Regions from separate parts of the Aneurinibacillus thermoaerophilus genome, predicted to be linked through region 2. Evidence: riboswitches for the same ligand, from Rfam matches in the RefSeq annotation. Region 2 holds a riboswitch; the other holds the start of a gene.
The links. A riboswitch is a leader RNA that binds a small molecule or an ion and turns the genes downstream of it on or off. The one in region 2 is predicted to bind S-adenosylmethionine.

Region 1: linked by a shared signal. The riboswitch ahead of K3F53_RS03725 (MetQ/NlpA family ABC transporter substrate-binding protein) and the one ahead of metH (methionine synthase) in region 2 are both predicted to bind S-adenosylmethionine.

The regions. Positions count from the first base shown of each region.
Region 1 is NZ_CP080764.1:688,078-693,121, forward strand. Features, by position in the region: gene K3F53_RS03710 (RDD family protein) at 1-170, shown strand, start outside; gene trmL (tRNA (uridine(34)/cytosine(34)/5-carboxymethylaminomethyluridine(34)-2'-O)-methyltransferase TrmL) at 307-771, shown strand; gene K3F53_RS03720 (HAD family hydrolase) at 936-1,661, shown strand; SAM riboswitch class I at 1,749-1,862, shown strand; gene K3F53_RS03725 (MetQ/NlpA family ABC transporter substrate-binding protein) at 2,011-2,814, shown strand; gene K3F53_RS03730 (antibiotic biosynthesis monooxygenase family protein) at 3,153-3,458, shown strand; gene K3F53_RS03735 (PrkA family serine protein kinase) at 3,787-5,044, shown strand, end outside.
Region 2 is NZ_CP080764.1:3,151,123-3,156,166, reverse strand. Features, by position in the region: gene K3F53_RS16275 (NfeD family protein) at 1-314, shown strand, start outside; gene K3F53_RS16270 (SPFH domain-containing protein) at 339-1,280, shown strand; gene K3F53_RS16265 (cyclic di-GMP phosphodiesterase) at 1,638-2,720, shown strand; SAM riboswitch class I at 2,818-2,923, shown strand; gene metH (methionine synthase) at 3,023-5,044, shown strand, end outside.

The DNA.
Region 1 (5,044 bases), 1.2 Mb from region 2:
GGACGGATGGCAGCGCGGCAGGTTGGGGCGCGGTTGTCTTAAGAGAGACAATCGGCAAAATCCTATCCGCCATTGTATTTTTCCTCGGGTTTATATGGGCCGGATTCGACAAGCAAAAACAGGCTTGGCATGACAAGATAGCCAGCACATATGTAGTGAAGACGAAATAAAGGAATGCGAAGAGAAGGGCCGCAATTTTGCGCAGCGGCTCTTTTTTACATATTATGATGAAAAGCAACAGACGAAAGTACGTTCATTTCTGTTTTACAAAGAATGTGCTATGATAAAGATGAGGTGAACAGGTGAATGGCGTTTAACATCGTGTTGCATGAGCCGCTTATACCGGCCAATACGGGCAATATCGCCCGCACGTGTGCGGCGACCGGGACAAAGCTTCATTTAATCGAGCCGCTCGGTTTTTCCACGGACGATAGATATTTAAAGCGGGCAGGGCTTGATTATTGGCATGCGGTCGATATTACATACTATAAATCGTTCGCCGATTTCGCAGCGCAGCACAGGGAAGGACGGCTCTTTTTTGTCGAGACGAGTGGAGCGAGATACCATTCCGAGGTAGAATACAGGGATGGTGATTTTTTTGTTTTCGGTAAGGAAACAACCGGTATTCCGCAAGAGATTCTTTCGCAATATCCCGGACAAACGATACGCATCCCGATGGGCGATGCGACTCGTTCACTTAATCTGTCTAATACAGCGGCGATTGTATTGTATGAAGGTCTTAGACAAATAGGTTACCCTGGCATGAAGTAAAACGGGATACAGAAGTTTGGAGGTATATATTATCGAAGGAATAAATTCCGCATGTTCATTATTATCGACCGTGCGAAACAGACAGGCTGCAATTATCGGGATTTGTACAAGAATAGAAAGAGCATATCGCTCAGCAGTGGAAACAGTAAAAGGAGGATCCGGGAATGGCGGAAAGAGCGATGCTATTTGATCTGGACGGAACGTTGTTGGCATTGGACACAGAAGCTTTTGTTCACAGGTATATGAAGAGGCTGGGGGAATATACCGCTCATATTGTCGATCCGGAATTGTTGGTCAAGTCTGTGTGGCAGGCGACCAAGTACATGATGACAGATGACAGGGCAGAACGGACGAACGAAGAGATTTTCCGTGACCATTTCCTTTCGTTGTGCGGCTTAGAACAGGAAGCCATCTGGCCTGTGTTTGATAAGTTTTATGCGGAAGAGTTTCCGCGGTTGAAGGAAGATATTGAACCGCACCCGTACGCGCTTCAAGTCGTAGAGGAAGCGAAAAAGCAGGGCTACAAGCTTGTTGTGGCTACCAATCCGATATTTCCCGACGTTGCTATTCGCGAGCGGATGAAGTGGGCTGGTCTCAAGGAAAATGATTTTATTCATGTAACCGTTTTTGAGTCATCCCATTATTGTAAGCCGAACCCAAAATATTTCCTGGAAATTTGTGAACGGATTGGCATAAAGCCGAAGTATGCTATCATGGTCGGCAATGATATGCAACAGGATATGGTAGCGGCGGAAGTTGGTTTGAAGACATTTCTTGTCGAAGATTACAAGATTGATCGCGGTGTGCCACAATACCGGGTGGATGCTTCCGGTACGCTGCAAGAGCTGTACGATCAACTTATTTCACGCAACGGAATTTTTTCCGAATAATTAACAAAAACATTTTATTAGAAAAATAATTGACAAGAGTGCATAAGACACGTAATATAGTTCTCAGCATAATAATTAAATATTTCTCGCTTATCGAGAGAGGCGGAGGGACTGGCCCAATGAAGCCCGGCAGCGGATTTTCCTTGAGCGGAAAATGCTGTGCCAATTCCAGCAGGATTTTTCTATCCTGGCAGATAAGAGTTCGAGGTTAAGATATAACCCCTCTTCGCTCTGCCGGAGAGGGGTTTTTGTATCACGCATATCGGGCCCATGTGCGCGATACGAACCGACACCTTTGCCAGACATAGAAAATTAGAAATGAATTGAGAGTAAAGAGGGGTAAAAGACGATGAAAAAATGGATTGTATCTGTCGTTTTGTTGCTCACCGTCGGTTTGCTCGCGGCATGCGGCGGGGAAGGTAATGGGAAGAAAATTGTGGTCGGTGCAAGCTCTGTTCCGCATGCGGAAATTCTTAAGTTTGTACAGGATAAATTAAAAGAGCAAGGCGTGGAGATGGAAGTAAAAGAATTTACAGACTATGTGCTGCCGAACACGGCGCTTGAAGAAAAACAGCTTGATGCGAACTATTTCCAAACCATTCCTTATCTTGAAGATTTCAATAAAAAACATGGCACTCATATCAAAGCATTGGATGGCATTCACTTGGAACCGATGGGACTGTACCCAGGCAAAGAAAAGGCGCCTGAACCGAAACAAGGTGCAGTTGTAGCGATTCCAGACGATGTATCCAACGGTGCACGCGCATTGAAATTGCTGGAATCGAAAGGCTGGATTAAACTGACGCCCGGCAAAGAGCTAAACAGCTTGACGAAACAGGATATTATCCAGAATCCGAAAAAGATCAAAATTACGGAAATGCAAGCTTCCATGCTGCCGCGGGCGATCAATGAAGTGGATTACGCAGTCATTAATGGAAACTACGCGATGGAAGGCGGTCTGACGTTCGACCAGGCGCTTGCGGTAGAAAACAAAGATTCCGAGGCCGCCAAAACGTTTGCTAACATTATCGCTGTTAGAGAAGGCGATGAAAACCGCGAGGAGATTAAGAAGCTGATTCAAGTACTGAAATCAGACGATGTGAAGAAGTTTATCGAAGAAAAATATAAAGGTGCAGTTATTCCGGTATTCTAAGAAGCGAGACAACCGGCTTGCCCTTTTTGCCTAACGCAAGAACTCCGCTCTTTATAAAAGATGCGGAGTTCTTATATTTCATAGTCCCCAAGTTTTGTCTTCGTTATAACCAGCTGTGAAGATCGCACCAAGTAACATGACTGAGACAAGCAAGATGATAACCATTTCTTTGTCTCCTTTCCCAAGCCTATTTCATCTTTATTATAATGGATTGTGTCATACTTTGGAATATCGCAGAAAAGACAATCTTGTTAAAGATAATGCGCTTACATTGGAAATTAACGGAGTGATTTGCTATATTGAAAAGGAGCGATACTTTACGGAGGTGAGCTTTACAAATGTATGTTGTGATGAATGTGTTGCAAGTCCCCGCTGAAGGCAAGGAGCGGATGGCAGAGATGTTTGCTAAAAGCGTGGAGCGGATGAAACAGGTACCCGGTTGTCTGGAATTCCAGTTTTTAAGCGCAAAAGGTGCGGACAAGCAGATCGTGTATACGAAATGGGATAGTGAAGAATCGTTCCGAGCGTGGACCGAAAGCGAAGGATTTCGTCAGGCTCATGCGCACGCTTCCAACAATAATCCGGCTACCGGATCGCAACTGGAAATTTACGAAGTGTTGCATGGTGCTACATACGACAAATAAATTGAATCGGGATATAAGTTGAAACACCAGACCTATAGCGGGGCTGGTGTTTTTTAATACCCTGCCTGCAATTTTTGCTTAAGCAGTGATTCTACATTCGGGTCGTTCCGTCATATATATATAAATACTAATAAGAACTACTGGCTTAACTTTATACAAATGGTCATATGTTATAGCTGGAATAGCAAGGGTTTTTGCAAGTATGTAAGCCGGATAAAAATCTTTATGGTGAAAAACCTGCTAGCATGTCATCTGCATTTTCAGAATAAGATAGTAAAAAGCGCCCTAAGAATGACCATTCCGTAGAAGAAAAGGAGAGGAGTGCCCGATGGATATCCTGAAGCGGATTGCAGAACACCGTGCACGTGAAGAAAAGATAAAATGGGAAGGAACATTCGCTGAGTACTTAGAGATCGTAAGAAAGAATCCGCACGTGGCCCAGACCGCACACGCCCGGGTGTATAACATGATTAAGCACGCCGGGATTGAATATAATGAAGACGGCACGAAACGATATAAATTTTTTAGCGATGAAATTTTTGGCCTAGACCGTGCGATTGAGAAGTTGGTGGAGGAGTATTTCCATTCAGCCGCTATGCGTCTTGATGTTCGTAAGAGGATTTTGTTGTTGATGGGACCGGTCAGCGGAGGAAAATCAACCATTGTTACGATGCTTAAGCGCGGCCTTGAACAGTATACACGCACCGATGAAGGAGCGGTATACGCGATTAAAGATTGCCCGATGCAGGAAGATCCGCTACATTTGATACCGCATGAATTGCGCCCGGAATTCGAAAGGGAGCTTGGCATTAAGATTGAAGGTAATCTGTCTCCATATAACCAGATGCGTCTTGAAACAGAATATGGCGGTCACATCGAAGATATGCCAGTCGAACGCATCGTTTTCTCGGAAGCAAAACGGTGCGGCATTGGAACATTTAGTCCGTCTGATCCGAAATCGCAGGATATTGCCGATCTTACGGGAAGCATCGACTTTTCAACGATTATAAAGTATGGCTCCGAATCTGACCCGCGCGCGTATCGTTTTGACGGGGAATTGAACAAAGCGAATCGTGGTCTGATGGAATTTCAGGAGATGCTGAAGTGCGATGAGAAATTCCTCTGGAATTTGCTTTCGCTTACCCAAGAAGGAAACTTTAAAGCTGGCCGTTTCGCCCTTATTTCCGCTGACGAGCTTATCGTTGCCCATACAAACGAATCAGAGTACAAAGCATTTATCAGTAATAAGAAAAATGAAGCCCTCCAATCCCGGATGATCGTGATGCGCATTCCGTATAACTTGCGCGTATCGGATGAGGAGAAAATTTATGGGAAGCTAATTAGACAAAGCGACCTTGGACACGTCCATATCGCGCCGCATTCCCTGCGTGCTGCAGCGATTTTCTCCACTTTGACACGCTTGAAGGAATCGAAGAAGCAGGGCGTTGATTTGTTGAAGAAAATGCGGTTGTATAACGGGGACGCTGTGGAAGGATTCAAAGACTCAGACATTAAGGAACTGCAAAGCGAATTTCCGGATGAGGGCATGTCTGGCATTGACCCGCGTTATGTTATTAATCGTATTT
Region 2 (5,044 bases):
CCATTTTTACCCCGAACTTAGTGATACAAGTGACCGTTATGCTCATCGCTTCTATCATTGGCATTATATTAGGAAGGGAAGTTCTTATAGACAGGTTTGGAGTGAATGACGATGTTATTCGTACTAATGTGGATGCGATGATCGGAAATAAGGCGATCGTTACAAAGACAATTTCTCCAACTGAAAAAGGAATCGTTAAGTATGGAGGACAATCATGGACAGCGGCCAGCGTCGGAAACCAAACGTTTACTGAAGGGGAAACGGTCGTTATTTATGAGGTTCAAGGAGTTACTTTGTTTGTAGATAAACAATAAATAAAAGGAAGGAGAGGGAGAAAAATGATAGTAGAGAATTTGTTTCCGGTATTGTTTGCTATCATTATTATTGGTGTTGTCGTTTCCCTTGCTTTTTCATCCGTTCAACTTGTTCGTCAGTCAGAAGTGCGTATTGTTGAGCGTCTTGGTAAATTTCAGCGGGAATTGGGATCCGGCCTGTATTTTATCGTGCCGATTTTAGATCGTGTAGTAGCCCGTTGGGATATGAGAACACAAATCATTAACTCCATGCCGCAACCGGTAATTACAAAAGATAATGTAACAATGAAGATTGATACACTCATTTATTACCGAATTACTGATGCGAAAGCAGCAACATATGAAATTAACGGATTAAAAGAAGGAATTGCTAACCTTGCAGTGACTGCGCTGCGTAATGAGATCGGAAATATGAACCTTGATGAGACGCTAAACTCCCGGGATAAAATTAATGCAGCGCTGCAAATCAAAATGGATGAAGCAACGAATAACTGGGGAGTAAAAGTCGAGCGCGTAGAAATGAAAGAAATTATTCCTCCTCACGATATTGAAGAAGCGATGAAGCAAGAAATGACAGCAGAACGTGAGAAACGGGCAAAAATCCTGAAAGCGGAAGGGGATCGCGAATCCGCCATCAAGAACGCGGAAGGAAATAAGCAAAAACAAATCCTTGAAGCAGAAGGGGAAATGGAATCCCGCATTCGCCGTGCAGAAGGGGAAGCGAAAGCGATTGAATTGGTTGCTGCAGCCCAGAAAAAGCAAATTTATGAAGTGTTCTCTGCTTTGAAAGAAGTGAAGGCCGACGATAGCGTGATTGCGCTACGCTATATTGAAGCCTTAGAAAAATTGGCTGAAAGCGACAATAAAGTGTTTATTCCATATGAGGCTACCGGCCTTATGGGAAGTGTAGGAGCGGTTAAAGATTTACTGCAATCATCACAGAGTAATATGAGGGTGGATAAATAGAAACCCACATAGCTATGAGTTATAACTCTGACATGAAAGCAATAGACATAAGCGTCAGTCAATGTAGTGAGATATTAAGAGAAAGTAGAAAAAGATGATAAACAATCGGGTGAAGGAAAAAGCAGGAAAAAACGAATGCTTTTTCCTTCTTTTTTTTGCTGTTTGTAGGAAGAATTTGCGGCTTGCTCGTCGTTGCTTTCTTCCAGGAAGAGCGTATAGAACGAATATCATCAAGCTCAAAAAAATTTATGCGTTTTCATAAATCTATTATCTTAAAACCATTTTCCTGTGATAAAATTTAATCAGAACAAAAATAAGCATAAATACCTATGAAAATTAAGAAAGTAGGGTTTGTTCGTGAAAAAAGTGCATATTCGTTCTGTAAAACCGGGGGATAAAATTGCAAAGACAATTTTATCGGAAGCAGGACAGGTGTTGTTGGCCGCCGGACTTGAATTAAGCCAACGTTACATTGACCGGTTAAAAGCGCTAGGCATAGATACGGTATATATTGAAGATGAGCATACGGACGATATTGTACCGGAGGATGTGCTCAGTGATACGACGCGCAAAAAAGCGGTGGAGACTGTATACAAAATGATGACAGGGCTTATGGATCAACCAAAGGTAACAGGACGGATAGCGATGCCAGATATGGGCAAGGTATTCCGGAATGTTTTTGGCAACATACTAGGAGATTTAAGCGGAAGAAAGGATATTATGGTAAATCTTGTAAATCTTCATTCGCTGGGTGGTTACCTGTTTCATCATTCGGTCAATGTGGCGGTACTGGCTGGAATTATTGGGTTGGCCAAAGGGTACAATCGGGAGCAGCTCATGGATCTTGGCGTGGGAGCGTTGCTGTTCGACATAGGTATGATTATGTTACCGAAGGATCTGTGGAATAAGAAGACGATGCTAACTGAGGAAGAGCGGGCGTATATTGAAAACCATACAGAAGACGGATTTAATATTTTGCGTTACCAGTACGATATGTCCCTTCTTTCCGCTCATTGTGCGCTGCAACATCATGAACGGTATAACGGGTCCGGTTATCCGCGCAAACTGGAGAAAGATCAAATTCATGAATACGCGCAAATTGTCGGTATAGCCGATGTGTATGATGCGCTTACTTCCCATCGCTCACATCGTCAGCATTATACACCTAATGAAGCGCTGGAATACTTGTTTGCTTCCGGAAATACCCTGTTTGACCTAGAATTGGTGAAATTGTTCGTAAAACATATTGCCGCCTATCCTATAGCGTCTACCGTCGTATTGAATACAGGACAAATTGGGGTCGTATCTCATGTTCATCCGAATGCTGTGCATAGACCAATCGTTCGGATTGTGCAAGAACGTGATGGTACGGTAGTAAAGGCTCCGTATGAAATTGATCTAAAAACCCATACTAATATTGTGATTACACGTACGTTATGAAAGAAATCACGAGATGTATAAAAATTTCTATTGACTCTTTTCAGATATTGATTAATAATTAGTTAAAAGTTAGTTAGAAAAGTGAAAATAAAAACGATTCTTATCCAGAGTAGGCTGAGGGACTGGCCCAATGACGCCCGGCAACCGGTATATTATATACACGGTGCCAATTCCAGCAGGATTCGTTTCCTGAAAGATAAGGATTTCGCGTTTTGATGAAGATGCAGAGACCTCCCTTCTTTCAGGAGGTCTTTTTTATTTTGTACGTGAGCGAATTTGTGTCAGAAAAGGGGACGATGATGATGAGCGGAGTGACAGCAGTAAAAACGAAACCGGCACTTGAAAATCAACTTCAGAAAAAAATTTTGATTATTGATGGAGCGATGGGCACGATGCTGCAACAGGCGGGGCTCGGGCCGGAAGACTTTGGCGGTGAGCAGTATGAAGGATGCAATGAAATACTGAACCTAACGCGCCCGGACGTGATTCGTAACATTCACGAAACTTATTTGGAAGCAGGAGCGGACATCATTGAGACCAACACATTTGGCGCCACATCCATTGTGCTTGCGGAGTACGATTTACAGCACTGTGCCCGGGAAATTAACCTGGCAGCAGCTCGGCTGGCACGGGAGGCGGCAGATAAATACTCTACGCTGGAATGGCCTCGTTATGCCGCCGGCTCGATCGGGCCGACCACTAAAACCTTATCCGTTACCGGCGGTGTAACCTTTGAAGAATTGGTGGAAGCATACTATGAGCAGGCGCTGGCTTTGATTGAAGGCGGGGTGGATGTGCTACTGCTGGAGACGGTTCAAGATACGTTGAATGTAAAAGCGGGCGGTATTGGCGTACAGCGGGCGTTCGAAGCGGCGGGACGTAAGCTCCCTATTATGATTTCAGGCACAATTGAGCCGATGGGTACTACGCTTGCTGGTCAGAATATTGAGGCTTTTTATATTTCTTTAGAGCATTTGCAACCCGTGTCTATTGGATTGAATTGCGCGACAGGCCCGGAATTTATGCGTGATCATATTCGAACGTTATCCGCCATGGCGAATTGCGCGGTCAGCTGTTATCCAAATGCTGGCCTTCCGGACGAGAACGGGCATTACCACGAGTCCCCGCAGGCGTTGGCGACCAAATTGGCCGGATTCGCCGAGCAAGGTTGGATTAACGTGGCGGGTGGCTGTTGTGGCACGACGCCTGATCATATTCGTGCCATCGCGGAAGCGCTCAAAGATTATCAACCGCGCAGACCGCAGGGACTAAGCACGCACGCGGTTTCCGGCATTGAACCTGTATATCTGGAACAGGACAATCGCCCGCTTTTTGTGGGAGAACGGACGAATGTAATCGGCTCGAAGAAATTTCGCGATTTGATCAAAGAAGGGAAGTATGAAGAAGCTTCAGAAATTGCTCGTGCACAGGTAAAGCGGGGCGCGCATGTTATTGATATCTGTCTGGCCGATCCGGATCGCGATGAAGCGGCCGATATGGAGGCTTTTTTGAAATTTGTTGTACGTAAAGTTAAGGTTCCGCTCATGATCGATTCCACAGACCCTAAAGTTGTCGCTTTGGCGCTGAAGTATTCCCAGGGAAAAGCAATTATTAACTCTATCAATCTGGAAGACGGTGAAGAACGTTTCGCTGAAGTAGCGCCTTTATTGAAGAAGTTTGGCGGAGCGGTGGTCGTTGGCACGATCGATGAGAAAGGAATGGCAGTGTCGCGTGACCGCAAGCTGGAAGTAGCCGAGCGTTCGTATCATCTACTGGTAAATAAATATGGCCTGAACCCGCGGGATTTAATTTTCGATCCGCTCGTGTTTCCAGTTGGCACGGGCGATGAAGCATACATCGGTTCTGCGCGCGAGACGATTGAAGGTATTCGCCTGATTAAAGAAAAATATCCGGAATGCCAGACCATTCTGGGCGTAAGCAATGTGTCATTCGGCTTGCCGCCCGCGGGTCGGGAAGTACTGAACGCCGTGTATTTATATCACTGCACGAAAGCGGGACTTGATTATGCTATCGTCAACACGGAGAAATTGCAGCGCTTCGCTTCCATTCCGGAAGAAGAGCGTGAGCTGGCGGAAGCGTTACTGTTCGAGACAACAGATGAGTCGCTGGCGAAGTTTACGGATTTTTACCGCGCGAAAAAAGTGGAAAAGAACGAGGAAAAGTCTAACCTGACGCTGGAAGAACGACTGGCACGTTATGTAGTGGAAGGAACGAAAGAAGGATTGATTCCGGATTTGGAAGAGGCGCTGAAAAAGTATGCCCCACTGGATATTATTAATGGGCCGCTGATGAACGGCATGGAT